3 regions of the Mesorhizobium sp. B2-5-3 genome follow, and region 1 is predicted to be linked to each of the others. Evidence: predicted binding sites of a transcription regulator. Region 1 holds the regulator's gene; each other region holds the start of a gene.

Evidence for each region. The regulator LexA, encoded in region 1, represses DNA repair genes until DNA is damaged. The targets are predictions, from matches to a motif close to TGTTCNNNNTGTGTTCNG.
Region 2: a site for LexA is predicted at 2,992-3,009, ahead of dinB (DNA polymerase IV). Genes of this name have one in related genera too.
Region 3: a site for LexA is predicted at 4,098-4,115, ahead of FJ867_RS19775 (PA0069 family radical SAM protein). Genes of this name have one in related genera too.

The regions. Positions count from the first base shown of each region.
Region 1 is NZ_VFUS01000011.1:53,127-62,851, reverse strand. Features, by position in the region: gene glp (gephyrin-like molybdotransferase Glp) at 1-1,022, shown strand, start outside; gene FJ867_RS22995 (alpha/beta hydrolase) at 1,038-1,868, opposite strand; gene FJ867_RS22990 (AMP-binding protein) at 2,036-3,661, shown strand; gene kynA (tryptophan 2,3-dioxygenase) at 3,658-4,494, shown strand; gene kynU (kynureninase) at 4,558-5,805, opposite strand; gene FJ867_RS22975 (TetR/AcrR family transcriptional regulator C-terminal domain-containing protein) at 5,802-6,479, opposite strand; gene lexA (transcriptional repressor LexA) at 6,946-7,689, shown strand; gene FJ867_RS22965 (ComEC/Rec2 family competence protein) at 7,683-9,725, opposite strand, start outside.
Region 2 is NZ_VFUS01000006.1:138,865-148,589, forward strand. Features, by position in the region: gene FJ867_RS15860 (methylated-DNA--[protein]-cysteine S-methyltransferase) at 1-480, shown strand, start outside; gene FJ867_RS15865 (2OG-Fe(II) oxygenase) at 477-1,220, shown strand; gene FJ867_RS15870 (dihydrofolate reductase family protein) at 1,371-1,958, opposite strand; gene FJ867_RS15875 (helix-turn-helix domain-containing protein) at 2,099-2,515, shown strand; gene FJ867_RS15880 (hypothetical protein) at 2,660-2,896, opposite strand; gene dinB (DNA polymerase IV) at 3,038-4,279, shown strand; gene FJ867_RS15890 (sterol desaturase family protein) at 4,327-4,860, opposite strand; gene FJ867_RS15895 (Gfo/Idh/MocA family oxidoreductase) at 5,146-6,330, opposite strand; gene FJ867_RS15905 (MurR/RpiR family transcriptional regulator) at 6,662-7,555, shown strand; gene FJ867_RS15910 (SDR family oxidoreductase) at 7,626-8,408, shown strand; gene FJ867_RS15915 (mannitol dehydrogenase family protein) at 8,405-9,725, shown strand, end outside.
Region 3 is NZ_VFUS01000008.1:73,324-83,048, forward strand. Features, by position in the region: gene FJ867_RS19740 (methyltransferase) at 1-54, shown strand, start outside; gene FJ867_RS19745 (S49 family peptidase) at 142-1,005, shown strand; gene FJ867_RS19750 (hypothetical protein) at 1,143-1,328, shown strand; gene FJ867_RS19755 (4-(cytidine 5'-diphospho)-2-C-methyl-D-erythritol kinase) at 1,355-2,257, shown strand; gene moaB (molybdenum cofactor biosynthesis protein B) at 2,244-2,798, shown strand; gene FJ867_RS19765 (hypothetical protein) at 3,121-3,366, shown strand; gene FJ867_RS19770 (glycosyltransferase) at 3,515-4,039, opposite strand; gene FJ867_RS19775 (PA0069 family radical SAM protein) at 4,190-5,344, shown strand; gene FJ867_RS19780 (ribonuclease HII) at 5,486-6,181, shown strand; gene FJ867_RS19785 (F0F1 ATP synthase subunit B) at 6,473-6,964, opposite strand; gene FJ867_RS19790 (F0F1 ATP synthase subunit B) at 6,975-7,574, opposite strand; gene FJ867_RS19795 (F0F1 ATP synthase subunit C) at 7,669-7,893, opposite strand; gene FJ867_RS19800 (F0F1 ATP synthase subunit A) at 7,978-8,736, opposite strand; gene FJ867_RS19805 (AtpZ/AtpI family protein) at 8,824-9,222, opposite strand; gene FJ867_RS19810 (cell wall hydrolase) at 9,479-9,725, opposite strand, start outside.

The sequences.
Region 1 (9,725 bases):
ATGTCGCGTCCGTGCCGTCCCGGCTTTCGGTGATGGGCGTGGCGGCGGCCGGGCGCGGCTTTGACGGCGCCGTCGGCAAGGCGCAGGCCGTGCGCATCTTCACCGGTGCTCCGCTGCCGCAAGGCGCAGACACCATCGTCATCCAGGAAAACGTTCGTGACCTCGGCGGCGGCAGCATCGAGGTGGTCGAACCGACGGCCGAGGGGCGCAACATCCGCCGCTTCGGGCTCGATTTCTCCGAGGGCGACATCCTGCTGGAAAAAGGCCGCGTGCTCGATCCGGCAGCACTGTCGCTTGTCGCCTCGGCCAACCATCCCCGGGTGGGCGTCGTAAAGCGGCCGCTGGTTGCCATCATCGCCACCGGCGACGAGCTGCTGCCGCCCGGCAGCGAACTCGGCCCCGACCAGATCATTTCGTCAAACGCCTATGGCGTCGCCGCCGCCGCGCAATCGGTCGGCGCGCATGCGCTTGATCTCGGCATTGCCGCTGATCGCGAGGAAGCCATCGCGGCGCTGGTCAGGAAAGCGGTCGCGGCCGGCGCTGATGTCGTCGTCACGCTTGGCGGCGCCTCGGTCGGCGACCACGATCTGATCCATGACGTGCTGACCGGCGAAGGCATGACGCTCGGTTTCTGGAAGATCGCCATGCGTCCCGGCAAGCCGCTGATGTTCGGCCGCCTCGGCGACATCAGGTGCATCGGCCTGCCCGGCAATCCGGTGGCGAGCCTCGTCTGCTCGCAACTGTTCCTGAAACCGCTCCTGGCACGCCTCGGCGGCCGCGATTTCCGGCAAGATATTCGTCAGGCAAGGCTGGGCGCCGCCATGCAGGCCAATGATCTGCGCCAGGACTATGTGCGGGCGGTGGTCAGGCAAGAGGCCGGCATGCTGGTGGCAACCCCTTTCAGCATCCAGGATTCCTCGATGCTGAGGATACTGGCCGACGCCAACGGACTGATCGTGCGCGAACCGTCTGCGTCCGCCGCGGCTGTAGGAAATGCCTGCAGCGTTATAATGCTGAGGTGAAGTTTCGCCGTTTTTCTACTCCGCAAGCAAAGTTCGTGTCAGCGGATGGACCGGATCAGCCAGGCCTTCGACAATGTCGTAATGATGTCGGTCCGGCTCGACCACCGCGCTCGTGACGGCACCAAGCCCTGTCCAGATATTGGCCAGCAAGGCGTTCTGGCGCAAGAACTCGGACCGCTCGCCGCCTCCGGCCCAGCACGTGACGCGAGCGCCATCCATGGGCCGCAGCAGCGCCGGGCTTTCCGTCAGCGCCTCGGCTTCATCGATTTTCAGCGCCGCGTTCATGCCGGTGCGCATAAGCGGACGCAGGTCATGCAGGCCCGAAATCGAAACGACGTGGCGTACGCGCCTTGCCACGCCGGCCGCCAGGGGCGTTGATGTCGCCGCCATGCGGCTGGCGAGATGGCCGCCGGCCGAATGCCCGGTCAGCATAAGCGGTCCCCCGACCATCGCCGCCGCCTTGCCGATCGCCGCGCCGATCTCGTGGGAGATGCCGGCGATGCGTATGGCGGGGCAGAGCGTATAGGACGGCATCGCCACGGCAAAGCCGCTGTCAACCGAGCCCTTGGCGAGATGCGACCAGCTATCCTTGTCGGACTCCAGCCAGTAGCCGCCATGGATGAACACGACGAGCCCCTTGGGTGCCCCGGCGGGAAGGAAGAGATCGAGCCGGTTGCGCGGCCTGTCGCCATAGGCGATGTCGAGCTGAGCCCTGCCCTTTGCCGCAAGCGCATCGCGAAATGCCTGCGCCGGTTCGACCCATGCAGCTGGCCAGCGATCGCTGCCGGCGATGTTGGCGCCGTTGGCGTAGGCATTGTCCCAATCGGCAATGCGATGTTCGAGCATCGGCACCCTCCCCCGGACGGCATCGTTTCAGCCGATAGCAATGGCGATCGACAGCGGCAACGTCAATGCTCCGGGGGCAAAACATTTTAGGCTTGAAACAAATTTCGACTGGTGCGATCCTGTGCCTTGTTCAGCGATGGGCGTGAGGCAGACAGGGGCAGCCGAAAATGCTTGGGCCATCAGCGCATATCGACACGTTCACGCGCGATAACCTGCCGCCGCCGGATCAATGGCCGGACTTCCTGCTCGACGGCTTCGACTATCCCGAACGGCTCAATGCCGGCGTCGAACTGACCGACAGGCTGGTCGAGAAAGGGTTGGGCGACCACACCGCGCTGATCGGCAACGGCCGCCGCCGCACCTACAAGGAATTATCCGACTGGACGAACAGGCTGGCGCATGCGCTGGTCGAGAATTACGGCGTCAAGCCAGGCAACCGGGTGCTGATCCGCTCGGCCAACAACCCCGCAATGGTGGCCTGCTGGCTGGCCGCCGCCAAGGTCGGCGCCGTCGTGGTCAACACGATGCCGATGCTGCGCGCCGGCGAACTCGCCAAGATCGTCGACAAGGCCGAAATCACCACAGCGCTGTGCGACACCAGGCTGATGGACGAGATGACCGCCTGCGCCAAGGACAGCGCGTTCCTCAAGCAGGTCATCGGCTTCGACGGCACCGCCAACCACGACGCCGAACTCGATCGCGCCGCCCTCGACAAGCCCGTGACGTTTACCGCGGTGCAGACCGGGCGTGACGACGTCGCCCTGCTCGGCTTCACCTCAGGCACGACAGGCGTGCCGAAGGCGACGATGCATTTTCACCGCGACCTCCTGATCATCGCCGACGCCTACGCCCGCGAGATCCTGCAGGTGACGCCTGACGACATCTTCGTCGGCTCGCCGCCCCTGGCCTTCACCTTTGGCCTTGGCGGGCTCGCCATCTTCCCGCTGCGTTTCGGCGCCGCGGCGACGCTGCTGGAACAGGCAACGCCGCCCAACATGGTCCACATCATCGAAACCTACAAAGCGACGATCTCCTTCACCGCGCCCACCGCCTATCGCGCAATGCTCAAGGCCATGGACGAAGGGGCCGATTTATCGTCGCTGCGCGTCGCCGTTTCGGCCGGCGAGACCTTGCCCGCGCCGGTCTTCGAGGAATGGACTGAGAAAACCGGAAAGCCGATCCTTGACGGCATCGGCGCCACGGAAATGCTGCATATTTTCATCTCCAACCGCTTTGATGACATGAAGCCTGCCTCCACCGGCAAGGCCGTTGGCGGCTATCAGGCGCGCGTCGTCGACGACGAAATGCGCGAAGTGCCGCGCGGCACCGCGGGCAGGCTCGCGGTGCGGGGACCGACCGGCTGCCGCTACATGGCCGATGCCAGGCAGAGCGACTATGTCCGCGACGGGTGGAACCTCACCGGCGACACGTTCTGGCAGGACGAGGACGGTTTTTTCCACTTCGCAGCGCGCTCCGACGACATGATCGTCAGTGCCGGCTACAACATCGCCGGCCCAGAGGTCGAAGCGGCGCTGCTGGCGCATGCCGATGTCGCCGAATGCGCGGTGGTCGGCGCCGAGGATGCCGAGCGCGGCCAGATCGTCGAGGCTCATGTGGTGCTCGTGAAAGGCGTGGCGCCAGACGCAATGACCGTCAAGCGTCTGCAGGATCACGTCAAGGCCACGATCGCGCCCTACAAATATCCGCGCTCGGTAAAATTCATCGCCGCTTTGCCCAAGACGCAGACCGGCAAGATCCAGCGCTTCCGGCTGCGCGCGGAGAAGATCAATTGAGCAAGCCCTACGACCCGTCCGCCGAGGGCGCGGAAATGTCGTTCAAGGAGCGCATGTCCTACAGCGACTATCTGCATCTGGAAAAGGTGCTCGAGGCGCAGGAGCCGCTTTCGTCAGCCCATGACGAGATGCTGTTCATCATCCAGCACCAGACATCGGAACTCTGGATGAAGCTCGCGCTGCACGAAATCGGCGCCGCAATCCGCTCCATCCGCGCCGACCGTCTCGAACCGAGCTTCAAGATGCTTTCGCGCGTCGCCCGCATCTTCGAGCAGCTCAACAATGCCTGGGACGTGCTGCGCACGATGACGCCCAGCGAATACACCGAGTTCCGCGACGCGCTTGGCCAGTCCTCGGGCTTCCAGTCGTGGCAGTACCGTGCCATCGAGTTCATGGCCGGCAACCGCAATCTCGCAATGCTCGGACCGCACAAGCACCGGCCGGACCTCAGCGAGAAACTGGAGGCGATCCTGGCGCAACCGTCGCTCTACGACGAGGCGCTGCTGCTGCTCGCCCGTAACGGCTTCGACATCGGTGCCGACGCAAGGCGTACGGACTGGCGCGAAACGCGGACCGAGAACGAAGAGGTCCTTGTCGCCTGGCAGATCATCTACCGCGACCCGCAGCGCTACTGGATGTTCTACGAACTCGCCGAGAAGCTGGTCGATTTCGAGGATTATTTCCGCCGTTGGCGCTTCAACCACGTCACCACGGTCGAGCGCATCATCGGTATGAAGCGCGGCACCGGCGGCACATCGGGCGCGTCCTACCTGAAGAAGATGCTGGAGGTGGAGTTGTTCCCGGAGCTGTGGAAGGTCCGCACCCGGCTCTGACGTAGCTTTGCCGACTGCATATCGTTATCCCGAACCCACTGCGCTTTTCTGAGCGACAGGCTCTTAAGTCACCGCCGCCTTGACGGCGAAACGCGCCTCCTGCCACGCGTCCGTGCGCAAAATGTCTTCCAGCACCTCGACAGCCTGCCAGACATCGACATAGCCGACATAAAGCGGCGTAAAGCCGAAGCGAATCGTGGATGGCGCGCGGAAATCGCCGATCACGCCGCGCTCGATCAAGGCCCGCATCACCTGATAGCCATGCGGGTGGAGGAACGAAACCTGGCTGCCGCGCTCATTGCCATCGCGCGGGCTTTCGAGTTCGAGGCCGTAGGCGCCGCATTTTGCCTCGACCAGTTGGATGAACAGATCGGTCAACGCCATGCTCTTCCTGCGCACCTCTGCCATGTCGACGTCGTTCCAGACATCGAGCGCCCCTTTGAGCGCGCGCATCGACAGCACAGGCTGCGTGCCGCAGAGAAACCGGCGGATGCCTGTGCCGACAGCAAAACCCTGTTCGAAGGCGAATGGCCGCGCATGGCCCCACCAGCCGCTGAGCGGCTGGCGGACATCGCCATGGTGGCGCTCGGCCGCGTAGATGAAGGCCGGGGCACCCGGGCCGCCATTGAGATATTTGTAGGTGCAGCCAACGGCGAAATCGGCATTCGAACGGTCGAGCTCGACGGGCAAGGCGCCGGCGGTATGGCAGAGATCCCAGACAATCAGCGCGCCGGCATCATGTGCCGTCCGCGTCAGCGCGGCCACGTCGCGCAACTGCCCGGATTTGTAGTTGACGTGGTTGACCAGGATGACCGCGACCCGCTCGTCGATCAGTTCTTCTATGGTCGGCGCATCGACACCCTCGAGCCGCAGCACCGTGCCCGGCCGCGTCGAGGCAACGCCTTCGGCCATATAGAGATCGGTCGGAAAGCTGTCCCCCTCGGCGACGATGACTGACCTGTCCGGCCGCATCCCGAGTGCCGCATGCAGCACCTTGTAGATGTTGATCGAGGTGGTATCGCAGACCACCGTCTGGCCGGCGGCGGCCCCGATCAGGCGCCCGAGTTGGTCGCCGAGTTCGACCGGCATGTCGAACCAGCCGGCGGTGTTCCAGGCGCGGATGAGATCCTGCGCCCACTCCTGCGTGGCGGCCTTCTGCAGCTCGCCGAACACGGCGGGCGAAGCGGCGCCCAGCGAATTGCCGTCGAGATAGATCACCCCCTGGGGCAAGGTGAAGCGGTCACGCATGGCACGCAGCGGATCCGCGGTGTCCATTGCCTCGATCGCTGCGAGATCGGGAATTTTGCTCATGGTCGCGATGTTCCTCGGTGAGAAGAGCGCCCTGGAAACGGGCCGGCTGTTTTGCCGCCCGGGCAAGGGCTGGCCGCATAGACGCGCAAGAACAGGGTGAACGCCCGGTTCGATCTTTGCTCGATTTCCGCCCGAGGCAGTTCCTCGAGCACCCCAACGATCCGGCGAACCTGGAGATCGCCGATCAAAAGACTGATGTAGATGTCGGCGGCTTCGGCAGGATCGTCACAGGCGATCAGGCCGGCCCGACTTGCGGTTCGAAGCAGGTCGCCAACAAGCGGCATTATGGTATTGCGGCCGAATTGCGCGATCGATTGGCCAAGCGTGCCTGTATCGTTGACGTCGCCGGCCGCGGCGCGATTGAGCGCCACCGCCTTGTCGCCCGTCACGAGGGTCAGCAGGACTGGCCCGAGCAAGTTCAGGGTTTCGAGCGGATCGCGCGCCTGGTGAAGGGCGTCCTCCAGCAGCTTCCTTGCCTCTCCCGCATTGGCTTCGATCAAGGATCGAAACAGGGTCTGCTTGTTGCCGTACCAGTTGTAGAGGGTTTCGTTCGAGGCCGATGCCCGCTTGGCGATAGCAAGCAGGGAGGCGCTCTTGTAGCCGGTTTCCCGGAGCACCGCATAGGCGGCCTCCTCTATCCGTTCGCGTCGCGCGGCCTGCTTCGGCGTGATCATTGGTGTTCCTCTTCGAAAACCGTACATTATTATACGGTTTCGTCAAGCGAACGGGAAGCAAGGAGCGAGCGAACGCAGCCCATCGCGACCAGTGGTGGTGTCTGGCCGTTTTCCGGCGGAAGTTGGCATTTTGGTTTCGTTTCGTTCACGAGCCGCAGGGGTTTCTAATCCGCCCAAACGCACCCCGCACCTGCCGGTCACCCAGCTTGCAGGCTTGTGCCAAGAGTGGAGACCGGTCGGGCCACAGGCCATTAACCAAAATAGTTTCAAAGGGCCCGGGAGCGCATTGACGACGGACCGCGCTGGCAGGATGCTGGCTGCGGGAGGGCATTTCGTTTCCGTCGCCTTAAGAAATTCATTAAACTTTAAATGGTTGCGGAACACAACTGGAACAGATAGTGTTTGTTCTGGGTTTGTTTTCTGATTCTGGTTCCAGACCCTTCGTGCAATGCCTTTGGGGGCCGCCATGCTCACGCGCAAGCAACATGAACTCTTGATGTTCATCCATGAACGGCTGAAGGAAAGCGGCATTCCGCCGTCCTTCGACGAGATGAAGGAAGCGCTGGACCTCGCCTCCAAGTCGGGAATTCATCGGCTGATCACGGCGTTGGAGGAGCGCGGCTTCATTCGCCGCCTGCCCAACCGGGCGCGCGCGCTGGAGGTGCTGCGCCTGCCGGACTCGATCGCGCCGGGTCTTAACGCGGCAAAGAAGTTCTCCCCGAGCGTCATCCAGGGCAGCCTCGGACAGGGCAGCAGCCCTAGCCGGCAGATCAAGCCGGCGACGTCTTCGCGTCTGCCCGCTGCCGGCAATGACGACGATGCGGTTTCAGCGGTGTCGATCCCGGTCATGGGTCGCATCGCAGCGGGTGTGCCGATCGACGCCATCCAGCATCAGACGCATTCCATTTCAGTGCCGCCTGACATGATCATGGGCGGCGAACACTATGCGCTGGAGGTCAAGGGCGATTCGATGATCGAGGCCGGCATTTTCGACGGCGACACGGTCATCATCCGCAATGCCGACACCGCAAGTCCCGGCGAGATCATCGTGGCCCTGGTGGACGAGGAGGAAGCAACGCTGAAGCGCTTCCGCCGAAAGGGTGCTTCGATTGCGCTCGAGGCTGCCAATCCGGCCTATGAAACACGTATTTTCGGACCGGACAGGGTCAAGGTGCAAGGCAAGCTGGTCGGCCTGATCAGGCGCTACTGAGCGGGGTCGGCGGTGGGCTTTTCGGGTTTACGGTAAGGCGGCAGTCCCCTTGCCTCGCGTGAGAATTTCCGCTGTTCGTGCCAAGGCCGATATGGCCTGTCGACGGCAAAGCTGACCCGTGCCGGTGCCGTCGCCGATTGCTGGTCGAAGAAGACGGCGGCACTTCCCTTACGAGCGAGCTGCCGCTTGGTGATGACGAGAACCAGCGGATTGTGGCAGGGATCGTAGCCTGCGGGGTCGTTGATGACGATCAGATCCGCATAGGAGCAGGCCCTCCAGGCGTCCTTGCGATCCTCCACCTGCGCGATGATCGCCCCCGAGGTATGCCGGGCCATGCACAGGCCCGTGAAGCAATAGAAAGGCGCTCCCGCCGGAAGTTGCGCGGGATCGAAGATGTCGAACTGTCGGTCTCCGCTGTCGAACAGTTCCGGCGCAACGATGGTTTCGGACTTCAGCGCGCGTTTCCAATTATCGACGGTGAATTCGTTCGGGCGCGCCCGGTTGATCGCGAGCTCGCCGCCGCCGATCGGCAACGCCACCAGGCGGGCATCCTCCGAAATCAGCACGTCCGGCGTGCGCGTGTCCGAGACGGTCAACAGGCCGGCGAGCGCGAAGGGAAGTGCCGCCAGCCGCAGCCATGTCGTGGCCATCGTCGCGATGACCAGGGCGATCGCCACCAGAAGGACGGATTGCTGCGAAATCAACCCGACCGCGTCGACCGGCGAGCGTTGCGAGATCCATCCTGATATGGCGATCATCGCGGTCAGTCCCTTCCCCATCAGATAAAGGGATGGTCCATCGAACCCGAACGGCATCAGCAGCGCGCTGGCAACCGCAAGGAACATCACGACCGAAACGATCGGCATGACGGCAAGATTGGCGAACAGGCTGAGCGGCGACACGCGCTGGAAATGCCAGATGGCGAAAAGCGCCGTGGCGCTTCCCGCGATAATCGAGGTCATCGCGAGCCCACCTGTCGCCAGCAGCAATTTTCGCGTCAGGAGGCCGGGCAAGGTCCGTTGCGGCGGCGGGGTCCGCGCTTTGTCGGCTTTGCGATCCGACCAGCCGGCATAGGCGCCCACCAGGGCCGCGGTGGCGGCGAACGACATCTGGAAGCTCGGCCCTACCACCTCGTGCGGCGACACCACGATGACGGCGATCGCCGAAATAGCCAGATTGCGCATGGTGAGTGCCGCCCGATCGAACAGAACGGCGATCAGCATCACCGCCAGCATGATGAAGCTGCGTTCGGCGGCGACAACGACGCCCGAAATGACGAGATAGGCGGCGATCGAGAAAAGTGCCGCCGCGGCCGCGTATTTCTTGACCGGCCGGCGGGAGGAAAAATTCGGAAACAGCGCGAAGCCGCCACGCAGCAGACCCATGACGGTGCCGGCGACCAGCGCCATGTGCAGCCCGGAAATTGAGATGATGTGGTAGATGCCGGTGCGTCGCATCGCTTCGTTGATCTCGTCGGGAATCCCGGCGCGCACACCCACGATCAGCGCCGCGGCGATCTCGCCCTCGGCACCGCCGATGCTGCCCCTGATATGGTCGGCAATGCTTTCGCGAGCACTCTCGATGGCGGCTGAAAGGGCGGCCCACAGCGGCCTGTCATCGGCTGAGACGATTTTGGGGTTGCCGAGAAAGAAGCCGCTGGCGCCTATGCCGGCGAAGTAGCTGTCGAAGGAAAAGTCGTAGCTGTCCGGCCGCACCGGTCCGGTCGGCGGCAACAGCCTGGCATAGCCGGTCACGAGCGAACCGGCCGTCACTTCAGCCGGCACCTTGCGTGCCGAAAGGCGAACGCGCTCGGGCGCGTAGCGTAGTTTCGGCCGCGCGGTCGATGTCACATCGATGGTCAGCCGGATGCGGCCGGTCTCCATCTGGTCGACCGAAACGACGCGGCCGGTGATTTGCGTGGAGATCTCCGAGCCCAGCATCCGCGTTCCCGCCCGCCACGTCTCGACTTTGCCGGCGAGCATGCCGAGCGCGCACAACAGCGCCGCCATGAAGCACAGATGCGTTTTCGGCCATGA
Region 2 (9,725 bases), on a different contig from region 1:
GCCCAATCCGCGATCGGCAAAATCCTCGCCGCGCGCGGTTCCCTCGGCGTCTGCGCCATCCTGATCGACTCCGACGCCGAGGCGCTGGCGCAGGATCTCGCCAGCCGCTTCCCCGGCAGGATGCTGGTCGAGGACGAGACCGCCTTGCAAGGCGATCTTGCGGCGATAACGCGTTTCATCGAAACGCCCGCCGCCGGCCTGGACCTGCCGCTCGACATCAGCCACGGCACGCCGTTCCAGCAAAAAGTTTGGGGCGAGCTTCGCAGCATCCGCCGCGGCGCAACCATCACCTACGCCGCCCTTGCCCAGCGTCTCGGCCAACAGAACGGCGCCCGCGCCGTGGCGACGGCCTGCGCCGCTAACGCGATCGCGCTCGGCATTCCCTGCCACCGCGTCGTCCGCGCCGACGGCACGCCCTCCGGCTACCGCTGGGGCACTGAGCGCAAGCACGCTTTGCTCGACAAAGAGGCCGCAATATGAACGCCCATGCCAAGGTTGCGGCATCGGTGGTGAAAGCCGCCGAGGAACGCGTTGCCGCTTACGACTGGCCAGCCCTAGCCGCCGAACTCGACGGCTTCGGCTGTGCGGTGATGGAAAAGCTGCTCACGCCGCAGGAGTGCCGACAACTCGCCGGGCTCTATCCGCATGAAGAACATTTCCGCAGCCATATCCACATGGCCAGGCACGGCTTCGGCAAGGGCGAATACCGCTATTTCCGCTACCCCTTGCCAGACCTGATCGGCGGGCTGCGCACGGCGCTCTATCCCAGGCTCGCCGAGGTCGCCAACCGGTGGAACGAACGCATGGGCATCGCCACGCGCTATCCCGAAACGCATGCCGCCTTTCTCAAGCAGTGCCACGCCGCCGGCCAGGTCAGGCCGACGCCACTTCTGCTGCAATATGTGCCCGGCGACTTCAACTGCCTGCACCAGGACCTCTATGGCGACCTCGCTTTTCCGGTGCAGGTGGCGGTTCTGCTTTCAGAACCCGGCGAGGATTTCACCGGCGGCGAGTTCGCCCTGACCGAACAGCGGCCGCGCATGCAGAGCCGGGTGGAAGTGGTGCCCTTGCGCCAGGGCGATGCCGTCTCCTTCGCCGTCCACAATCGGCCGGTGCAGGGCACCAAGGGCAATTACCGCGTCAATCTGCGCCACGGCGTCAGCCGCCTGCGCTCGGGCATGCGGCACACGGTGGGCATCATTTTTCATGATGCGAAGTGAATTGGTGAGGCCAAGGTGTTGACCAAGAGTACATCGAGGCGCGTGTTCCCTTCGCCCCTGGGGCTAAGGCACAACCGCGCTTGGTGCTGCATCGCCGACTGCCATGCCCAAGCTCAACGGCAGGCATGATATCAGTGCAATGCCTTTCGATTAGCCGGCCGGCGCGTAGCGGCTCACCACCATGCCGCTCGCATAGGATTTCGAGCCGAGCAGCCGCAGCCTGCCGAACCCGCCTTGGTCGAAGATGCGGCGGCCGGCGCCCAGCACGGCCGGGTTGATGAACAGCTGGAACTCGTCGACCAGCCTGGCCGCGATCAGCGCCGAGGCGAAGCCGGCGCCGCCGAACACCGCGATGTCGCCGCCCTCACCCCTCTTCAGCAAGTCGACCTCCCGCGGCAGGTCGCCGCTGACCACTGTCGTGCCCTCCCATCGCGAGGCCTTGAGCCTGTCGCTCGGCACCACCTTCCTCGCCTCGACGATGCGCTGGGCGAAAGCATAGAACGGGTCGCGCGGATATCTCTTCGCCGCATTGCCCCAATGGGTAAGGTAGCCTTCCTCGGCCATCTTGCGGCTCAAGAGGATGGTATCGATGCCGGCGAAGACGGCGTTGAAGTCCCGCTTCAGCTCCTCGTCCCAGGCGCTGTCGTCGCCCCATTCCCAGAGCTGCCAGCGATGATCCCCGGCGGCGCCGACAAAACCGTCGACCGACATCTGCATCTGGAGGATCAGCTTTTTCATTATGGTTCTCCCAGTCAAGGGCCGAGCGGCTCGTTTTACCCGTCCGGCCGGCACGGTTGCCGATGGTTTACATTTGGAACTATTGACCTGAGATGAAAATGATGTCAATAGTAAAGCGATTTAAAAATGGAACCATACACATGTCGACACGGGACCGGTCTGGCTGCCCCATCAACCTGTCGCTCGAACTGCTCGGCGACCGCTGGACGCTGCTCATCATCCGCGACCTGGTCTTCGCCGGAAAAAAGCACTTTCGCGAATTCCTGCAATCCGATGAGGGCATTTCCTCGCGTACGCTGGCCGAGCGCCTCCAGACATTGCAGGACGAAGGCATCCTCACCCGCAGCGGTGATCCCACGCATGGGCTGAAGGCGATCTATCGCCTGACCGAGGCCGGCATCGACCTTTTGCCCGTGCTGGCCACGCTCGGCGCCTGGGGCAGCAAGCACCGCAAGGCCGACGATGATCTGGCAAGGATCGCCGATAAGCTCGCTGCCGACGGCGAGCCGGCGCTGGAGCGCCTCAAGCAGGCGCTGCGGGCGGAGCATCTCGGTTGATGGATGTCGCCAAGGTGGCCTCGGGGACAACGACCCGCACAGGCAACGCGCGTTAGAAAGTGCGTCACGGCCCTCTGTTCGGAATAGCGCAAAAACAAGCAATTGGAACGGTTGCGTGATGCATTGCAGCACGCCGGCGACGAGCTATGGCGTGCGCAATATGTCGGCGCCCGCCTGCTCATCGAACAGCACGGCGCAGCCGCACTGCAGCGCGACTTCACTCAGCGCATTCGCGACTGTTTCGTCGGCCGAGACGAAATCGCCGGTCAGCACCCGCAATTCCTCCACGGCCTTGGCCATCGAAACCAGCCGCCCCGCGGCGCGGTCGGTCGAGCAGGCGTTGACGACGCAAACCAGATCGATCATTTCAAAGTTGCCCATGCCAGCCTCCGCACGCGGCGCCCTTCGGCCGTCAACGCGATTGTGAGCGACAATGTTCCGGCGGATCGCGACCTAGCTTGACAGCGAGCAATGTTTGTTCTCTTTATGTTCCATACTCTACAACGTCGCGAGGAACCGGGGATGGAGCCCACCATCCTGCATGCCGATCTCGACGCTTTCTACGCCTCGGTCGAGCAGCTTCTCGACCCGTCGCTGCGCGGCAAGCCGATCGCGGTCGGCGGCGGCGTCGTGCTCGCCGCCTCCTACGAAGCCCGCGCCTTCGGCGTGCGCGGCGGCATGCCGGGGCGCAAGGCGCGCGAGCTCTGCCCGCAGTTGATTTTCGTCGGCGGAAATTTCCGCGACTACCAGCGGCTCGGCGACGCCGCGATGAAGGTGCTCGACGATTTCACGCCGCTGGTCGAGCGCATCTCCATCGACGAGGCCTTCGCCGATGTCGCCGGTTGCACGCATCTGTTCGGCCAGCCGCGGGAGATCGCCTCGACCATTCGCCGCCGCGTGCGAAGCGAACTCGGCCTGCCGATCTCGATCGGCGTGGCGCGCACCAAGCACCTGGCCAAGATCGCCTCGCAGGTGGCCAAGCCCGATGGGCTGGTGGTGGTCGAGCCCGGCACCGAGATCGCCTTCCTGCATGACCTGCCGGTCTCCCTGATGTGGGGCGTCGGCCCGGCGACCAGCGCGCGGCTGGCCGAGATCGGCGTCCAGACAATCGGCGAACTGGCCAGGACGCACAGCGGCGCGCTGGCGCGGCTGCTCGGCCCTGCCGCCGGCGAAAAGCTTGCCGCCTTGTCGGGGAACCGCGATCCGCGCAAATTGGAAACACGTCGCCGCGCCCATTCGGCCGGTGCCCAGTCGGCGCTTGGCCGCAAGCCGGCACTGGAATGCGTCTACATACCCGTCCTGCTGCATCTGGCCGACCGGGTCGCCAGCCGGCTGCGCGCCAAGGCGCGCCCCGGCCGCACGGTGACGGTGCGCGTGCGCTTCGCCGACCTCAGCGCCGTCACCCGCTCGATCACGCTCGACCAGCCGATCTCGGCGACGGTGATGCTGGCCGAGATCGCGACAGACCTGGTCCGGGGCGTGCTTGCCGATCATCCGCATGACAGGACGATTTCGCTGCTGGCGATCTCGGTCTCGCATCTGGAGGAAAGTGCCGAATTGCAGTTCGAACTGCCGCTCGGCCTCGCCGACGAAAAGCGCCGCCCCGGCACCAGGAAGGGCCTCGCACGCTTCGGCGCCGACCGCGCCATCGACAAGATCCGCGAGCGTTTCGGCAAACAGGCCGTCGGCTACGGCACCGTGGCGCTGGAGGCGGCCCGCTCGGTGCCCGACGAGTTCAGGGAATTGGCGCAGAAGGAATTGTAAGCGGGAATGGCTGTCTGCGCTTCCCGAATGGCGCACACCAGTTGGCTTCAGAGCCGCATCGTGCCGAAGACCCGATCCCAGAACAGCGACGTCACGCCGAAATTGACGTTTTCGTCGACATGATGATGCAGCGCGTGGCGGCGCTTCAGCGTGTAGAGATAGCTCGGATGAGTGGGATGCCAGTGATGGATCACATGGTGGATGCTGACGTACCATAGGTAGCCCAGCATCAGCCCGCAGCTCGCCGCGCTGGCGACCGCGAAATCCGAGACCATCCATACGGGAAAGAACGCGACAAGCGCATGCACGCCGAGGCTGAGCCAGGTCGGCGTGCCCACCGGACTGCGCTCCTCGACATGATGGCGGGCGTGCAGATCCCTGATCCAGGGAATGTGGTGAAGGACGAAGCGGTGCATGACGTATTCGATCAGCGTCCACAGACACAGGCACGCCAGCGCCGTCGCCAGCCAGCCTGGCGCGCTCTCTTCGCCGGCCTCGATAAGCCCGGCCACAGCCAGCAGGGCGATCGCCAGGGGGTAAACCACGAAGTCGCTGTAGTATCCAATGAGACCGAGTTCCATCGGAGCAAGCCTTCAACGCCGAAGAAGCGACAGATTGCCGAATGCGCGGGCGGGGAGCAACGCGGATGCGCCTGACATAGCGTCGCAATCACCTCGCGCAAGGTCGGCGGCAACGATTTGGAAGCAGAGTCAACCGGCTGCTGCCCTCGAAACCAGCCTCGCAACGAGCTGAAAAATGGCGGAACTCAGCGCGGCCCGAATGGACGGCCAACTCTTGATCGCCATCAACCGCGCGGCACCGTCGACGTGGCCGCGATGGCGTACTTCACATTGGATGGCACACCCTCACCCAAACCTCGCCGCCGTCCACGCCCCATCAGCCGCGTTCGACTCCACCGCCGCGGCGACGAACTTCACGCCGCGCGCGCCGTCGACCACATCGGGCACCTGCGCCGCCCGGGCCGCATCGACAGCAGCGCCCGAACGATGCGCGCGGATGATGTCGGCGGCGTCGCGGTAGAAATTGGCGAAGGCCTCGATATAGCCTTCGGGATGGGCGGCCGGCATGCGTGACACGCGCCGGCTTTGCTCGGTCGAGCCATGGCCGCCGCGCACGAGCGTGCGGGTTTCCTCGCCATATCTGGAGAAGCGCAGTTCCTCGGGCCGCGTGCCCGACCATTCAAGCCCCGCCTTGTCGCCATAGATGCGCACGGAGAGATCATTATAGTGGCCGGGCGACGTCTGGCTGGCCAGGATCGTGCCGCGTGCCCCGCCCGCCCAGCGCACCAGCACATGCGCGTTATCATCGAGCCGCCGTCCCGGCACGGCGGTGAACAGGTCGGCCGACACCGTCTCGGCCTCGCGGCCGCTGATGAAACTCGCCAGATTGAAGGCATGCACGCCGATATCGGCCAGCACCGCCGACTGGCCGGCGCGCGCCGGGTCGGTGCGCCATTCCGCCTGTTTCTGGCCGTCGGCATCGATCGGCCTGGTCAGCCAGTCCTGGATATAGGCGCCGTGCACGGAGACGATGCGGCCGAGTTCGCCCGCCGCCACCATCTCGCGCGCCTGGCGCACCATGGCGTAGCCGGTGTTGTTGAGGGTCACGACGAAGCGGCGATTTTTCTCCCGCGTCAGCGCCACCAGGGCTTGCGCCTCGCCCAGCGTCGTCGACAGCGGCTTGTCGCAGATCACATCGATGCCGGCTTCCAGAAAGGCTGTCGCGACCGGCGCGTGCAGGTGGTTGGGCGTGACGATGACGACCGCCTCGATGCCATCCGGGCGCGCCGCCTCCGCCTTTGCCATCATGCGGTAATCGGCATAGCTGCGCTCCGGCGCGATGCCGATCTCGGCGGCCGAGGCGGCGGCGTTCCCGGGGTCGGACGACAGCGCTCCGGCCACCAGCGCGATCTGGTCGTCGAGCCGCATGGCGAGGCGATGCACCGCGCCGATGAAAGCGCCCTGCCCGCCTCCCACCATGCCGACGCGCAAACGCTTGCCCGCCGATCCGTCCGATGTCGCATAGACCATATTTGTCTCCTCCGATTTAAGGATGTTAAGCCAGCACCCACCGTCGAGTTCTGTAGCGCCCCCCTCTGTCCTGCCGGACATCTCCCCCACAAGGGGGGAGATCGGATGTCACGCCGGCTTTCGCCAAATTGCCAGCGTTGCATGAAAGGCGTCGCGGTCGACGCCGCCAATCTCCCCACCTGTGGGGGAGATGTCCGGCAGGACAGAGGGGGGCGCCATAGGGTGCTATGTTGAATGCATCGAACTTCTTCGCTGCAGAACAGCTACCACCCTCGAACAGGATTTCCAATTTTCATATTGTAAAACGATCGTATCGCGCTAGCCTGAAATCATGAGCGGGGCGCGCAAATCATCCGGACGGTCCAGCGCCGACGAGGCGACGACCCGCAAGCGCGGGCGCTCGCTGGCGGCGCTCGGCTATATCAAGCCGCAGACTTACGAGGAGCTGCGCGCGGTGCTGTCGTCGGGCACGGTCCATTTTCCCAAGCGGCTGCGCCAGGTCGCGATCTTCCTGTGGCAGCATCCGAGCGACGTCGCGCTCGGCACCATCGCACAGGTCGCCGCGCAGGCAGGGGTGCAGCCTTCGACGCTGGTGCGCTTCGCCCAGATCTTCGGCTATGCCGGCTTTTCCGATTTCCAGGGCCTGTTCAAGGACCATGTCAAGGCGTCCTGGCCGGAAGGGCGCGGCCAGGAACGCACGCCGCGCGTATCCAATGCCGACCTGCATTTCCTGCGCGGCATGGTCGGCGCCTCGCAGGCCTCGCTCGGCCGCATCGAAACCGGCTTCGATATCGAGAGCTTCGAGAAAATGGTGGCGTTGCTTTCGGCCGCCGAGCTGATCTACGTCATCGGCTCCAAGCGCGCCTTTCCCGTCACCAGCTATCTCTCGCTGACCTTGTCGCAGCAAGGCGTGCGCAATGTGCTGGTCGACAATGTCGGCTCCACCGCGCTCGACCAGGTCGGCTGCATCGGCAGACGCGACGCGGTGCTGGCGGTCTCCTTCAGTCCCTACAATTCGATCACGCCCGACCTCGTCGCGGTCGCCCACGAGCGGCGCGCGCGGATCGTCACCATCACCGACAGCACTTTTTCTCCGCTGGTCAAGTTCTCGGACACCTGGCTGGAAGTTGTGGAACAGGACTTCGCAGGCTTCCGCTCGCTGGCGGCGTCGCTCGCCGTCGGCATGGCTTTGGTCCATGGTGTCGTGGCCCAACGGGCAGAATGATTGCGCGGTTGACTAACGGGAACTGACATTCCATATCTTCAGAAATAGAAACTTTGTTCCGGGAGGAGGAATGGAGCTTCAGCTCGACGGCAAGATGGTGCTGGTCACCGGCGCGACGCAAGGCATCGGCCGGGCAGTCGCCGAAACCTTGGCGCGTGCCGGCGCCGGCGGCCTGCTGGTCACTGGCCGCGACGGGACGCGCGGCGAGGCCGTTGCTGCGGAGCTCTCGCAAGCGGGCACGCCGGCACACTTCATCGCCGCCGAGCTTTCCGACCCGGCAGCCCCTGCCCTCCTGGCGCAAGCCTGCATCGACCGCTTCGGCCGTATCGACGGTCTCGTCAATGCCGCCGGCCTGACCGACCGGGCCTCCTTCCTCGATGCGACCCCCGACGACTGGGCCTCGCTGTTCGCCGTCAATGCCCGCGCCCCTTTCTTCCTCATGCAGGCGGCGATTGCCGACATGCGGAAGCGGGGCCAGGGCGGCGCGATCGTCAACATCCTGTCGATCAATGCCCATTGCGGTTCGCCCGAGCTCGCCGTCTATTCCGCCACCAAGGGCGCGCTGGCGACGCTGACCAGGAACGCCGCCAACGCCCACCGCTTCGACCGCATCCGCGTCAACGGCATCAATGTCGGCTGGACCGATACGCCCGCCGAGCGCGTCATCCAGGCCGAGACGCTCGGCCACGGCGCCGGCTGGCTCGATGCCGCCAACGCCGCGCAGCCCTTCGGCCGGCTGTTCTCGGCGGAGGACGTGGCCAGGCTCGCCGTCTTCCTTCTCTCCGACGCCGCGGGACCGATGACCGGCTCGCTGATCGACCAGGAACAGTGGGTGATCGGAGCCAACCGGTGAGCACAGCCGCGCCCGAGACGCTCGGTCCGGCCTTGCTCGGCCGCCTGCCGGCGACGGTGCAAAGGCCCGGCTATAACCGTGCCTTGCTCCAGGCAGGCATGGCGCACCTCGGCGTCGGTGCCTTCCACCGCTGCCACCAGGCCGAATACACCGACGACCTCCTGGCGCGGAGCTTCGGCCGCTGGGGCGTGGTCGGCATCAACATCCGTCCGCCGGCGCTCGCCGATACGCTCGGCCCTCAGGACGGGCTCTACACCAGGCTCATCCGCCAGGATTCCCATGTCGAGGCCCGCGTCATCGGCAGCATCGTGCGCATTGTCGATAGCCAGGCGAGCGCTATGCCCGCGCTCGAAGTGCTCTCCTCCCCGGACATCGAATTCGTGACGCTGACCGTTACCGAAAAGGGCTATTGCCATATTCCGGCCAGCGGCGCGCTCGACCTCGACCATCCCGACATCGTCCACGATCTCGCAAACCCGCTGATGCCGCGCAGCGTGCCCGGCATTCTGGCGCGGGCGCTGGAGCAACGCATGGCCACGCACGGCCGGCCGCTGACGCTGCTCTCGTGCGACAACATCCCGGCGAACGGCACCATCCTGGAAAATGTCGTGCGGACTTTTGCCGAACGGCGCGGCAACGGCCTTGCCGGCTGGATCGCGGCCAATGCCGCCTTCCCCTGCGCCATGGTCGACCGCATCGTGCCCGCGAGCACGAAGGCCGATCTCGACGGCGTCGAGCAGCTTTTCGGCTATCGCGATGGAGCCGTCGTCGCCGGCGAGCCGTTCCGGCAATGGGTGATCGAACAGAAATTCGCCGGCCGCGCGCCGCGCTGGGACCTGGTGGGGGCAACCTTCGTCGACGACGTCACGCCATTCGAGCATCTCAAGATGCGTGTGCTGAACGGCGCTCAGACGACACTCAGCTATCTCGGCGTGCTGGCCGGCCTCGAACACACTTTCGATGCGATGGCGGACCCGCTGCTATCGGCCTTCGTGCGCCGCATGCTCGTCGAGGAGACGCTGCCAACGTTGAAGCCGGTGCCCGGCATGGACCCATCAGCCTATGTCGAGCAGAGCCTTGGCCGTCTGCAGAATACCGCGATCCGCCACCGCAACCACCAGATCGCCACCGACGGCTCGCAAAAGATCGTGCAGCGCCTGCTCAACCCGATCCGCGATCGGCTGGGCGAGGAAAAAGGCATTGCGCTGCTGTCGGTATCCGTCGCCGGCTGGATGGCCTATCTGATCCAGGCTTCATCCCGGTTCGGCCGGCGCTGGCCGGTGTCGGACCCCTATGCCGGCAAGGTCGCTGGCTTAG
Region 3 (9,725 bases), on a different contig from region 1:
TCGGAACGGACGGAGATGATCAACAACGGCCTCGCCTCCCTGTTCGGAGATTGAACACAACCTGGCCGCGATGGCCGCGGCATTGCCGTTGGCCTTGAAATTCCTACATGCTGGCAACCCATCGAGCGGAGATCGACCTCAGTGAAACGCCTTTTCAACCGCCTGCTGCCGAAATCCTGGCGTTCCACGGTCGTCACCATTCCGGTTATCCGGTTGCACGGCACCATCCTGGCGGGCGGCGGCCCGTTCCGTCCCAGCCTGTCGCTTGCCTCCACCGCCGGGCTGATCGAAAAGGCGTTTTCCTTCGACGCGCCTGCGATCGCCATCTCCATCAATTCGCCCGGCGGCTCGCCGGTGCAGTCGCGGCTGATCTTCAAGCGTATCCGCGACCTGGCGATCGAGAAGAACAGAAAGGTGCTGGTCTTCGTCGAGGACGTCGCTGCCTCGGGCGGCTACATGATCGCGGTCGCCGGCGACGAGATTTTCGCCGATCCATCGTCCATCGTCGGCTCGATCGGCGTGGTCTCGGCTTCGTTCGGCTTCCCGGAGCTGATGAAGAAGATCGGCGTCGAGCGCCGCGTCCACACGGCAGGGCAGAACAAGTCGGTGCTCGATCCGTTCAAGCCCGAGAAAAAGGAAGACATCGAACGGCTGAAGGCGCTGCAGCTCGAAGTGCACGAAACCTTCATCGATCTGGTCAAGGAGCGGCGCGGCACGAAGCTCAAGGACGATCCCGACCTGTTCACGGGCCTGTTCTGGACCGGCAAGCGCGGCCTGGAGCTTGGGCTTGTCGATGCGCTCGGCGACATGCGATCCGTGCTCAAGACGCGGTTCGGGGCGAAAACCCAACTCAAGCTGATCTCGGCGCCGCGCGGTTTGTTCGGCCGCTTCGGGCTGTTCGGCTCGAGCAAGGGATTTTCGGCGCCCGATATTGCCGCCGCTGCCACCGGGGGCGTGATCGATGCGGCGCAAGAGCGCGCTTTGTGGGCGCGCTTCGGGCTTTGAAAACCCGGCAAAACCGTCTAGCATGAACCTCGAAGTTCCATGCATGTCGTTTTTCTCCAGAAACCGCCTTTGGACGACATGCGCCAACCGACCCGACCGGCCGCCCTTCGCCGGCCCAGCGTGGGAGGAGTTTTGATATGCCGCAGATCATTTTCTTCGCCGTCGTCGGGATCGCCGCTTATTTTGGCTACCGCACCTTCATCCGCGAGGCCGAGCGTGTAACCGCCAAGGTGCGGCGCACCGAAAAGCAGACGGCAAACGGCGCGATGGGGACGCTGGTGAAGGATCCGAAGACCGGCGAGTACCGGCTGGCCAAGGACTGATCCTCATTTCACTCGCAATCGAGAGCCTGGAATCCGGCCAGCGCGTCCGGATATGGCCGGCGCCCGCCAAGATAAACCTCGCTCTGCATGTCACCGGCAGGCGCGATGACGGGTATCATCTGATCGAAAGCCTGGCGGTGTTCACGCGCTTTGGCGACAGGATCGAGATCGCGCTTGCCGAGCGAGACGATTTCAGCGTGTCCGGCCGCTACGCTCCGGATGTTCCCGTCGACGGCAGCAATCTGGTGCTCAGGGCGCGTGACGCGCTGCGGCAGGCAGCCGGTCCTCGCGGCACGCCGCCGGTCGCCATCAAGCTCGAAAAGAACCTGCCCGTCGCTTCCGGCGTCGGCGGCGGGTCGAGCGATGCGGCAGCAGTTCTGCGCGGGCTTGCGGCAAGCTGGCAACTCGACATCGACGATGTCGCGCTGGCGCGGATCGGGCTTTCGCTTGGCGCCGATATTCCCATGTGTCTGGCAGCCAGGCCGCTGATTGCACGCGGCATCGGCGAGGAGCTGTCGATCGTGCCTGATTTCTCGGCGCTCGGACTGGTGCTGGTCAATCCCGGCAAGGCGGTCTCGACCGCCGACGTATTCAACGCGCTGTCGCGGCGCGACAATGATGCGCTGCCGCCGCTGCCGCATGTGGTTGACTTCCACGGCCTGCGCAACTGGCTGGAGATAACGCGCAACGATCTCGAGCCGGCGGCCCGCGCCATCGAGCCCGCCATCGGCAAGGCACTTTCGGTGCTGAACAAGGCCGGGGCCGGTTGTGCCCGCATGTCGGGTTCCGGCGCCACGTGCTTCGGCCTGTTCGAGACCGGCAATGTCGCCAAGCGCGCGGCCGCGGACATCCGCGCCCGGCAACCCGACTGGTTCGTCGCCGCGACGCGCAGCATGACGGCGGAGGCAGATGCCCATGGCCAGGACTGACGAGAGCCGTTCCTTCATTCCGGTCCGCATCGCGGTGCTGACCGTTTCCGACACGCGCAGCCTTGCCGACGACAGGTCCGGCCAGACGCTGGCCGATCGCATCGCGGATGCCGGCCACATCCTCGCCGCCCGCGACATTGTCACCGACGATGGAGACAAGATCCGCAACAAGGTGCTCGGCTGGTCGAAGGATGATGGGATCGATGTGGTCATCACCACCGGCGGCACCGGCTTCACCGGGCGCGACGTGACGCCGGACGCGCTGGAGCCGATCTTCGAAAAGCGCATGGATGGTTTTTCCGAGGTGTTCCACCGCATTTCCTACGACAAGATCGGCACCTCCACGATCCAGAGCCGGGCGACCGGCGGCGTCGTCAACGCCACCTTCGTCTTCGTGCTGCCGGGCTCGCCCGGCGCCTGCAAGGATGCCTGGGACGGCATCTTGAAGGCGCAGCTCGACTACCGGCACATGCCCTGCAACTTCGTCGAGATCATGCCGCGCCTGGACGAGCACCTGCGGCGCGGCATGTCGGCTCCGTGAAAGCCGAGGCAAGGCGCTGGTTTCACGCCGCGTTTGCCAGGCAGAACACCGCCTTCGCCTTCGAAAGACCATTCCAAACCGGATGCGGCAGGACGTATCGTCTCGCGGCGGCGGCCATCGCCGTTGAAGACGGGCGGACGCGATGACAGTGCATAATGGCGGGTGCCATTGCGGCAACATACGCCTTCGATTTTCAACCGAGCTCGATCCATCGAAAATCGAGGTTCGCGCCTGCCAGTGCTCGTTCTGTACGAAGCATGGCTCGCGCGCCGTCGCCGATCCGGACGGCAGACTGGTCATCTCAGTCAAGGACATCCAGCGATTGAAGAAATACCGTTTTGGATTGGGGACGGCCGACTACCTTATCTGCGGTGAATGCGGTGTCTATACCGCCGCAATCGCCGGAGAGGACGATGCCAGGGCAATCGTCATCATCAACGCCCTGGACGATCAAAGGTCGTTCAGTCAGGAACCGATCCCGGTCGACTACGACGCGGAAAGCAAGGCACAGCGTCAAGCCAGACGTCGTCTTCGCTGGATGCCTGTCGAGATGCGTTTTAGCGAATGACCGGCTCGCCGTGGAAGCGCCGGCGCGAGGACCGCGAGACACCGAAACCACTTCCATCATCAGCCGCGGCCTGCGCGCCGGCACCCGCGTGATCGGAAACTGGCTGCGCGTCACATGTGCAACGCACGTAGACAGAGCAGCTGCAAAATCATTTGGACGGGCGGTGCTCTTGTTTTGCCGGAGCGGCCCAGATTTCGGCATCCAGCCGCTTGGTCGCCAGGCCGCGAGCGAGAGCCTCGGCGCTGCCGGCTCTTTTCGACAAGGATGTGGCCTGGCGCTTGCTGATCAGCAGCCCGTCGGCCAAGGCACGGTTTCCCGAGAAGATACGGGCCAGGAATGGCGCGCGGCCGGCGCGTGTGCGTGAAAACCGCGCCGCCATGGTTTGCCTCGCTGTATGCGCAACGACCTCGCCGATCCATCCGTCGACCAGCCGCGCGCCCGGTTCCAGCAGCAACAGCCAATCGCCCTTCGCGTGCCGGATGGCCGCCGCGACGCCGTCGGTCGCATACTGGCACCCGGCATGCTCGGCGACGCGATGGGTCTGGTCGGTGGAACCGGCGTCGCAGACGATGACCTCGCGAACCACGCCCTCCACGGCGCCGCCGATCAGCGTCGCCAAGGTGCGAGCGAGGCCCTCCTCGTCATTGTGGGTCTCTATGAGAACGGTGAGCATCATTTGCCGAATAGCGGAAAGCGGAACGCAGCGCCAGTTTTTGCGGCGCACCATAGAAAGTTCTTGCTTTGTTCTCGTTCGGCAAATAGGATTAAATTCATGAACAGAGCGATTCGAAACAACATGGACAGTCCCTGGGAGCGGGCGAAGATGGAACCGATCATGCGCGCCGACATTGCCGCCTTCGGAGCAGGACGAGCCGAAATGGCCAACGCGATGATCGAGCAGAGCGGCATGCGCGTGCGTCCGGACCGCAACCGCGGCCGGTCGGCAGGCATCAACCCGTCCGGCCGGTTCGAGCCGGTCAGCCGGCATGTCTTCGACGATGGCTGGAACTCGCTGGAGGAACTGCCTCCCTTCAAGACCGAGGTGCAGGTCGAGAAGCCGCGTACCATAATCACCCGCAATGAATCGCCCGACATCTCCTTCGACCGCTCGATCAATCCCTATCGCGGCTGCGAGCATGGCTGCGTCTATTGCTTTGCGCGGCCGACGCACAGTTTCATGGGCCTGTCGCCGGGGCTGGATTTCGAATCCAAACTGTTCGCCAAGCCCGACGCGGCGCGCCTGCTCGACAAGGAACTGTCGAAGGACGGTTACCAGCCGCGAACCATCGCCATCGGCACCAATACCGATCCCTACCAGCCGATCGAGAAGCAGTATCGGATCATGCGCGAGATCCTCGAAGTGCTGGAGGCGCGCGGCCACCCGGTCGGCATCGTCACCAAATCCGCCTTGGTGACGCGCGATATCGACATCTTGTCACGCATGGCTGAACGGGGCCTCGCCAAGGTGGCGTTGTCGGTGACGACGCTCGACCGCATGCTGGCGCGCACCATGGAGCCACGCGCCTCGACGCCGGCCAAGCGGCTGGAGGCGATCAGGCAGCTTGCGGATGCCGGCATCCCTGCTTCGGTCATGGTGGCGCCGATCATCCCCGGGCTGACCGACCAGGAGATGGAACGCATCCTCGATTCGGCGCACCATGCCGGCGCACGCGAGGCGGGCTATGTCGTGCTGCGTCTGCCGCTCGAGGTCAGCCCGATCTTCAAGGACTGGCTGCTGCGCCACTATCCCGACCGCTATCGCCATGTGATGTCGCTGATCCGCTCGATGCGCGAGGGCAAGGATTACGATTCGGAATGGGGCAAGCGCATGAAGGGCGCGGGTCCTTACGCCTGGCAGATCGGCCGGCGCTTCGAAATCACCGCCAAGCGGCTCGGTCTCAATGCCGAGCGGCGCACGCTGCGGACCGACCAGTTCGTCGCCGCCGGCAAGGACCAGGAGCAGTTGATGCTGCTTTGAACGACCGCGGCTGTTTGCCGCCGTGGCGAAAAATCCCGTCCGGCCTGCCCCGGCCTGCAGACGGTGCCCTCCCGGTCCGGCGCCCCACCCGACCCGGAGGGACTTGCGGAGAATCAGAGCCGATGCGAACCTCGCCGCAACATGGCTCGCGCGCGTTCTGATTCTCCGCCTCTCTTCGAAATCGTCGAGAAACCCGATTTCTCCTTCGAGACGAAGGCGATGGCCGAAGGCCTGTGGCCGGTCGCGGGGATGGACGAGGCCGGACGCGGCCCGCTGGCCGGACCGGTGGTGGCGGCTGCGGTCGTGCTCGACCCTGCCAACATCCCCGACGGCCTCGACGATTCCAAACGGCTCAGCCATTTGCAACGCGAGGCGCTGTTCGTGCGCATCATCGGCTCCGCGCTCGGCGTGTCGATGGCCTCGGTCAGCGCCGAGGGCATTGACGGCAGCAACATCCTCAAGGCGAGCCTGGAGGCGATGCGCCGTGCGGTCGCCGGCCTGCCGGTGCAGCCGAAGCTCGCGCTTGCCGATGGGCGCGACGTGCCGCCGGGCCTGCCTTGCACGGGGCGCGCGCTGATCAAGGGCGACCAGCGCTCGCAATCCATCGCCGCCGCCTCGATCGTCGCCAAGGTGATGCGCGACCGCATGATGTGCGGCTGCGGCAGCCATCACCAGCACTACGGCTTCGAAGTGCATATGGGCTATGCCACGGTCCGCCATCGCACCGCGATCGAGACGCACGGGCCGGTGGCGCGGCTGCACCGCGTGTCGTTCGCGCCATTCAGGCTTGAAGGTGCCGAGGTGGTGGAAGAAGAGAGCTTCGCCGGGCTGGAGTGAGCCGGCAGCGATATAGCTGATCTCCCCCCTCGTGGGGGAGATGTCCGGCAGGACAGAGGGGGGCGCGAAAGATCGCTACCTTCCAGAACTACTTCTACTCACGCAGAAGTCGCAAGGCAGCGCAGGGATTGTCTGAGGGATTGTCTGACAGGCTGGCGGGACAGCGCCCCCCTCTGCCCTGCCGGGCATCTCCCCCACGAGGGGGGAGATTGGCAGCTTCTGCGCACTGCTCCAACAAAAAAGCCGCCAGGTTGCCCAGGCGGCTTTTGATTGTTCTGCGTCGGTCAAGGCTCAGTTCAGCTTCGCCTTCACATCCTGGAGCGCGGATTTGAACAAATCCGCGCCGGCCTTGGCGTCGATCTTGCCGGCGAGCAGCGTGCGAGCGGCTTCGACGGCAATGTCGACGGCGCTGGCGCGCACTTCGCCGATCGCCTCGCGCTCGGCCTGGCCGATCTTCTGTTCGGCAAGAGCGGTGCGCCGCGCGACGTAGTCCTCGGTCTTCTTGTGCGCCTCGGCGGCGAGCAGTTCGGCTTCGCGCTTGGCCGCGGCGACGATGTCTGCGGCCTCCTGCTCGGCTTCCTTGCGCTTGCGCTGGTATTGGCCAAGCAGCTGCTGGGCCTCCTCGCGCAGCCTGCGCGCCTCGTCAAGCTCGCTGCTGATCCTGGCGGCGCGGGCATCGAGCGCCTTGGCGATCAGGCGGGGCACCTTGATGTAGATGGCGATGCCCAAAAAGATGACCAGGGCGATCGTGGCCCAGAGCGTTGCAAGAGATGTGGCGTCCATGATGCGCTCCTCACCCGGCCACGGATTTGACCGCGGCCGCGATCTCGGCCTTGCTGGCCTTGCCGCCGACCAACGCCTCGACGATCGCCGAGGCAGTGTCCTCGGCGATGCTGCCGACTTCCTTCATGGCGTTGGCCTTGATGGAAGAAATGCGCGCCTCGGCCTCGCCGAGCTTCTCGTCGAGCGCGGCCTCGATCTTCTTGCGCGCGGTCTCGGCTTCCGCCTTGGCCGCGTCATTGGCCTGCTGGCCGATGGCGTTGGCGTTCTTCTTGGCTTCCGCCAGCTCCTGCTCGTAAGCAGCAACGGCGGCGTCGGCCTCGCCCTTCAGCTTCGCGGCCTGATCGAGATCCTGGCTGATACGGTCGTTGCGGACATCGATGATGCCGCCGACGCGCGGCACCACCACCCTCTTCAGGAAGAGGTAGAAGAGCCCGAACGTGATCGCCAGCCAAAGAAGCTGCGACGGAAACGTCGCCGGATCGAATGGCGGAAACATGCCATGAGCTTCGGCAGGCACGCTGGTGCCGGAATGCGTGTCGCCTTCCGTCGCAGCGTGGCCAGCCTCGGTGGCAGGCGCGGACTCTTGCGCAAAGGCAGATGTCACGAACATGGACTATCCCCTGATATCAGACCCGCCGCTCTCGCGGCCGGCCTGTCCAATCTTCCCATAGCTTAGCCAAATGGCGGCTCAGCCAAACAGGGGCTCAGCCGAACAGGGCCAGCAGCGCGATGAGAAGCGAGAAGATGCCCAGAGCTTCGGTCACGGCGAAGCCGAAGATCAGACGGCCGAACTGGCCATCGGCGGCCGACGGGTTGCGCAGCGCGCCCGAGAGATAGCTGCCGAAGATGTTGCCGAGGCCAATGCCCGCGCCGCCCATGCCGAGGCAAGCGATGCCGGCGCCGATGTACTTTGCTGCTTCTACGTCCATTTGTTCAACTCCTTTGGATCTGAAATTCCGTTGCGATTCCATTCCGGCGGCAATGTTGAAAACTCTTGCGCCGGAAATTTTTTATCAGTGCCCCGGGTGCAGGGCGTCGTTGAGATACATGCAGGTCAGCACCGCGAAGACATAGGCCTGAAGGAAGGCGACCAGCAGTTCGAGCGCGGTCAACGCCACGGCCATCGCCAGCGGCAGCACCGAGCCAGCGACGCCGACCGCGCCCAGCGCCGAGAGGCTGACCACGAAGCCGGAGAAGACCTTCAGCGTGATGTGCCCGGCGAGCATGTTGGCGAACAGACGAACCGAGAGGCTGACGGGGCGCGACACGAACGAGATCACTTCGATCAGCACCACCAGCGGCAGCAGGAACACCGGCACGCCTTGCGGCACGAACAGCTTGAGGAAACCAAGGCCGTGCTTGCCGAAACCGTAGACAATCACGGTGCCGATAACCAACACGGCGAGGCCGAAGGTGACGATGATGTGGCTGGTGACGGTGAAGAAATACGGAAACAGGCCAAGCAGGTTGGCGACCAGCACGAACATGAACAGGGAAAACACGAAGGGAAAGAACTTCATGCCCTGCGTGCCGGCGGCGTCGCGCAACATGTTGCCGACGAATTCATAGGCCATTTCGGAGATCGATTGCAGCCGGCCGGGAACGAGGCTGCGGCTCGACGTCGTCAGAAACAGGAATGCCGCGGCGACGACCACGGTCGCGACCATGAACAGCGCCGAATTGGTAAAGGACAAGTCGTAACCGCCGATATCGATCGGTATCAGCTTGTTGATATGGAACTGGTGGATCGGATCGACCTTGTCAGCTGCCACGTTCAAACCCCGTCAGTGCCGCATGCGGCCTTGTTACCATGCCGCCCGTCGAAAGGCGGCTATTTCCAAGTGCCGCCTGAACGGCGGTCACTTGCTGTCGTCGCGGCCAGAGCGCGATTTGTCGCCCTGTCCGAATTCCGCCACAACGCCTGCCGAACGCATGACATTGAGCACGCCCGCGCCAAAACCAAGCAGCAGAAACACGATCAGACCCCATGGCGATGTCCCCGCCAGACGGTCGATGATCCAGCCGATGGCGGCACCGACTACCACCCCGGCGATGAACTCGCTGGACAGCTTGAGTGCCTGACCGTACCCGGTCACTGGTTTCGCGTCTTTCCCCTCGAGCCGGTCCGGCCGTCTTGTCGCAAGCGATGCTTCAAGTTCACGCCGGCGGCGCTCAAGTTCGTCGTCGCGGATGGCGGCTTCGTGCTGCTTGCCGCGGCCGGTTTCTCCGGTTCCGCCTGGCCCAGTTTCGTCGGCCATCGCAACCCCCCTGCCCGGGCAGACCGTCACCGTCCGTCCGCTTCTAAAGTCGCCGGCAACATAGTTAGAGGGTTTGCGCCCGTCAAGCCACGGGCGGAAGTTCGTTACCATGTATTTTATACAATGAAATCAATATAATAGAGAGGTGCGACATCGTGCCCGCCATGGCGGCGCGAACGCCTTGAGCGAATCCTCCGCGCGACGGCTCTTCGAGAGACCGCGCAGCCGCGCAAAAATATGGACGCCTATCGGGCGTTCAGCTCCAGCCGCCGCCATAGGTGCGGTAGAAGATATGCAGGCCGATCTTGGTCATCTTCTGCATCGTGCGCGCCCAGTTGGGATGGACGTAATTGGCATAGTAATGGGTCGACGATCCGACTTCGGGAATGAAGACCTTGCCGGCGGTCACCGCCATGCCGACATCCTGCGCGGCCTTGTAGGCGACCGGGTTGTCGATGCGCTTCTTCCTGCCGTCGCAAGCGAAGGAGAACTGGCAACGGTTG